DNA from 2 places in the Variovorax sp. YR266 genome. Region 2 is predicted to be linked to the other one. Evidence: riboswitches for the same ligand, from Rfam matches in the RefSeq annotation. Region 2 holds a riboswitch; the other holds the start of a gene.
What was found. A riboswitch is a leader RNA that binds a small molecule or an ion and turns the genes downstream of it on or off. The one in region 2 is predicted to bind cobalamin.

Region 1: linked by a shared signal. The riboswitch ahead of BLW48_RS14850 (TonB-dependent receptor domain-containing protein) and the one ahead of BLW48_RS17120 (TonB-dependent receptor) in region 2 are both predicted to bind cobalamin.

What each region holds. Positions count from the first base shown of each region.
Region 1 covers NZ_FNPM01000005.1:103,274-105,657, reverse strand. The annotation lists gene BLW48_RS14855 (ClcB-like voltage-gated chloride channel protein) at 1-978, opposite strand, end outside; cobalamin riboswitch at 1,120-1,381, shown strand; gene BLW48_RS14850 (TonB-dependent receptor domain-containing protein) at 1,468-2,384, shown strand, end outside.
Region 2 covers NZ_FNPM01000006.1:107,861-110,244, reverse strand. The annotation lists gene BLW48_RS17120 (TonB-dependent receptor) at 1-883, opposite strand, end outside; cobalamin riboswitch at 1,015-1,314, opposite strand; gene BLW48_RS17115 (hypothetical protein) at 1,393-1,614, opposite strand; gene BLW48_RS17110 (hypothetical protein) at 1,778-2,182, shown strand; gene ybaL (cation:proton antiporter domain-containing protein) at 2,206-2,384, opposite strand, start outside.

The sequences.
Region 1 (2,384 bases), on a different contig from region 2:
CTTGGCGACCAGCACCATCGCGATCAGCGTCCACGGCCAGGGCGTGTGCAGCACCGAATTGACCACGCTGTAGCCGTTGCCCCAGACCTCGGGCATGGGCACCGACACCGCACCCATCACCAGCCCGCCCAACGCCAGCCGCCACGGCAACGCAACCGGCAAGCGCGAGAACAGCGCACGGCTGCCCTGCAGCGCGCGCAGGAAGCCGACCGCCGCAAAGCCCAGCAGCACGCCGAGCACGCAGAACAGCACGGCCTCGGTGCCGTGGATTTCCGGGAACGCCGGCATCTTGTAAGGAGGCTGGTAGCCGGGCAGGGCACGCATCGCGACGTTGGCGACCACCGAGGCAATGATGATCGGCCCCACGCTTTCCATCGCGATAGAGCCCAGCACGATCTCGGCGACGAAGAAGGCGCCGGCAATGGGTGCGTTGTAGGCGGCGGTCAGGCCGGCCGCCGCGCCGCAGGCCACCAGCAACCGCAGCCGCTCGACCGGAAAGCGGAACACCCGCCCCAGCAGAGACGACGCCAGCGCCGCCAGCTGCACCATCGAGCCCTCGCGCCCGATGGAACCACCGGTGCCGATGCTCACCAGCGACGAGGCGCTGCGCACCAGCGTCTGCGCCACCGGAATGCGCCCATTGCCGAGCACGATGGCTTCCATGTAGTCGGAGGCAGCGCTGCGCAAGGCGACGCGTTTCGCCAGCACCAGCAGGCTGCCGGCCACCAGTCCACCCAGCGTGGGGCAGGCGATGCGCGCCCACCAGGGCAGGTGCTTCGCCATTGCCACCAGCCCTTCGCCCGGACCGAGCACCAGGTGCTCGAAGTGATAGAGCGCCGCGCGAAAAAGTTCGGTCGCCAGCGTGCCGAGCAAACCGGCCACGATGGCCCACAGCAGCATCGACTGCCAGCCCGAGACACCGAAGACACGCTGCAGCGCCGAACGAAGATTGAGAACTACCGAGGCGGGCCGCATCATGGGCTGGGATGTTAGCTGCGAGCGCCGCCCAGGCGGGAACACCGAGGAACCGGCTTTGCCGGGCCTCAGGTGTTGCCCCCGGTAGGGGGAAGGAGAAGCGACACGAAGTGCGCGCAGCCTGGGGGCGAGCCAAGTCACTGGCATAAAATCCCGCCCGTTGGTGCTCGCGGCGTGGTTCGCACGGCGCAGTTCAACGGGAAGCAGGAGTGGAAGCCCCCGACCTCATCAGGACGGAACAAGGCCGAAGCCGCCTGCGCTGCCCCCGCAACGGTCAAGCAGACGGCGCCGCAAGGCGCCAACCCCTTTCCATCGAAGCCACTGGGTGCCCTGAAACAGGCGCCTGGGAAGGCGGTGAGGGGCCGTTCTGCCAGCCCGGATACCGGCCAACAAGGCGGCTGCCGCATGCGTGATCTGTGCATGTGGCGGCCATGGCGCCCAGGCGCCGGCGGGGAGGCCGGCGAGGGGTATTGACGTTCGTTCGGCTCATTCATGATTTCCCACGTTTGCTTTTCTCGCGGCCGCGCTCCTGCGCGCCGTCTCCGCCATGCCTGCCTGCCGCTGGCGCTGGCTTCCGCCTTCGGTGGCCTGGCCCATGCACAAGACGCCCCCACGCTGGGCGAAACGGTGGTCACTGCCAACCGCACGCCGCAGGCGCTGTCGGACCTGGTGGGCGACGTGTCCATCATCGACCGCAAGACCATCGAGCGCAGCGGCGCGACCGGCGTGGCCGACGTGCTGGCGCGCCTGCCCGGCATCGAGATCTCGCGCAGCGGCGGCGTGGGCAACACCACCAGCCTGTTCATCCGCGGCGCTGAAACGCGCTTCACGGCCGTGTACCTCGACGGCGTGCGCATCGACTCGCAATCGACCGGCGGCGCCGGCTGGGAAGGCATTCCGCTCTCGCAGATCGACCGCATCGAAGTGCTGCGCGGCCCGGCCGCCGCGGTGTACGGCTCCGACGCCGTGGGCGGCGTGATCCAGCTCTTCACCAAGCGCGGCGATGAGGGCGTGTCGCCTTACGCGGGCATCGGCTTCGGCAGCAAGGGCCTGCGCAAGATCGAAGGCGGCGTGAGCGGCAAGTCGGGCCTGTTCGACTATTCGTTCGGCGTGGCGCACGAGGAAAGCAAGGGCTACAACGTGCAGCCCGCAAGCAAGCGCAACGTGGTGAAAGACGGCTACACCAGCCCCGACCGCGACGGCTACAACAGCACTTCGGGCAACGTGAAGCTGGGCTTCCAGATCACGCCCGACCAGCGCCTGGAGGCCACGCTGCTCACCAGCGACATCAAGGCCGGCTACGACACCACCGTCTCCTACAGGACCAAGCCGCCGATCCTGTTCCGCGACGACGTGTCGAACAACACGCTGCGTACCGCCGGCCTGACCTGGTCGGCCAAGTGGAACGA
Region 2 (2,384 bases):
GGCGCAGCGTCTGGCTGCTCAGGCGGCCGTCGATCAGCGGCACGCCGAAGTAGCGCTGCGGCGACTGCCGGCCCTCGTCGTGCGACAGCGTGAACTGCAGTTGCGGCGACACGTCGAGCCGCACGGCCGCGCCCACGGCCAGGCTCTCGGCCTGCCCGCGCTGCATGAAGCCGTCGGTCTGGCGGTGGCTGATGTCGAAGCGGTAGGAGAGCTTGTCGTTGATCGCCCCGCCGCTGCCAAAGGCCACCTGGCGGGTGGCGTCGGAGCCCATCGTGACCAGCGCCTCGTTCTGGATCGGGCCGCGCGTGGGCTTCTTGGGTACCACGTTGATGGCGCCGCCGATGGCGCCCTCGCCGTACATCACCGAGGCCGCGCCGCGCAGCACCTCGATGCGGTCGACGGACCAGGTGTCGAACGGGAAGGTGACGGTGCCCGCACCTGCGTAGAGGCGCGTGCCGTCGAAGAGCTGCATCACCGAGCCGTGGCTCGAGAAACCGCGCGCCACCATCGCGGTGCCGCCATTGCCGGGGCCGGGCGTGCCGGTGATGCCAGTGGCGCGGGTGGCGGCATCGATCACCGAGACGTCGCCGCGTGCGCGGATGGTGTCGCCCGTCAGCACCTCGATGCTGGCCGGCGTTTCCAGCGGCGTGAGGCCGAGGCGGCTGCCGGTGTGCGAGGGCTCGTCGATGGCTAGCGGGGTATGCCGTTCGGCCTCGACCTGCACCGGCTTGAGGGTCTGGCCCGCATTCGCCACTTCACCCGACGACTGCGCGAAGACCGCGGAAGGCCCGAAAACCAGCCCCAGACCCAGTGAAAGACCCGAAAGGCGCGTCCAACGCAGCGGCGCACCCGTGCGATCGCGCGCTGGCGATGCATGACCCATGTGACTTCTCCTCCGGCCTGCGTCCCCGCAGGCTCCTGACCGATAGAGGACGCGGCGGAAGAGGCGAAGGGACTGCGACGGTACGCGCGAGCGCGAAGCGGTGGCAGGCCCGGACACGCACTCCCGCAGCGTCCGAAGGCGGTTGCGAAGGCCGGTATCCGGGCTTGCGGAGCGCCGCGGCGTGCCAATCAATCAATGAATGGATGCACACCGCGGCCGAAACCCTCGCCTTCCCACGCCGAAGCGCAGTGGCTGCCCGTGCCGTCTGGGAGGCATGAGCGTGAGGGTTTCCAGATCCGCTGACCGTTGCGGGGGCAGCGCAGGAGTTGCAGCGTCAATCAATCAAGAATGAACGACGCGGCGCACCTGCTTCCCGTTTAACCCCGTGGCCATGAGATGGCGTGCGGGGCACCTTCGAACCGTGTTGCCTGGCGGGATTAATAAGAATTAACGCACCAGAACGGCGGGATTATAGGGAGAGGCCTTCCGCCGAAGGCCTCTGATCGGCCTCAGGCAGGCCTTCCGTCGGGTCCGAACAGCCGCCGCATCACGGCCACGCCCGCCACCAGCGCGTTCGAATAGGTGGCATAGGGATCGTGGGCGGCCTCCAGCGGCACATAGACGTGGGAGGTCTCGCCAGGCGTGTCGTCGACCGCCTCCATCAGCACCCAATAGAACTCGCCCGCCTCCAGTTCATGGACGGTGAGCGCGATGTTTCTCGATGAGGGCATGGAGGTAAGAGTGGCTGACAAGGTTGTCGGTTCTTTTTTGAATGGGCGGGGTACGCACGCGGTTGACAGTGCTTTCGGGTTTCTCCTACAGAGCCCGGTGCCGGTGCGACCTAATGTTGTAGTCAGGGACCTTTCAGAAGCCTTTCCAAGAACAGGAGGCAGCATGAAGCATTTCACTCTTGAACCGGGCATGCGATCGAGCATCGGCGGGGCCTTTTATCCGACCGGCTACTCGATGGTGATGTTTCCGAGTGCGGAAGACGCCGACCGCATCGGCCACCGCCTGATCGAAAAAGGCATGAGTGGCGACGAGGTCTATCTGCTGCCCGCGCAAACGGTGCTGGCCGAAATCGCCCCGACCGCGAAGACATCCGACAACCCCCTGCCCTCCGCCGGCACCGACGCCGCGACGGTACGCGCCTATACCGAGTTGGCGCGCGACGGCCACACGGGCCTGCTGGTGAGGACAAGAGACGGCGCTGCCGCCGAACGCCTGATGGAACTGGTGCGCACCGTGCCCTATTCCATCGCCCAGCGCTACCGCACGCTGGTCATCGAAGACCTCTGAGAAGAAGAGGAAAGCGGGCGTCGTCAAGCCGGCACGGCCATCGACACGGCGCGCTGGACTACATCACGGGCCATGGCCTGGGCGAGTTCGTGCTCGCCGAGGAACACGGTGGCAGAGGTTTCCTGCGTGAGCAGCCGGGCCTCCTGCTCGTTGTGGCTGCGGATCACGGTCTGGATGGTGGGGTTGAGCGTGCGCGCCGTCT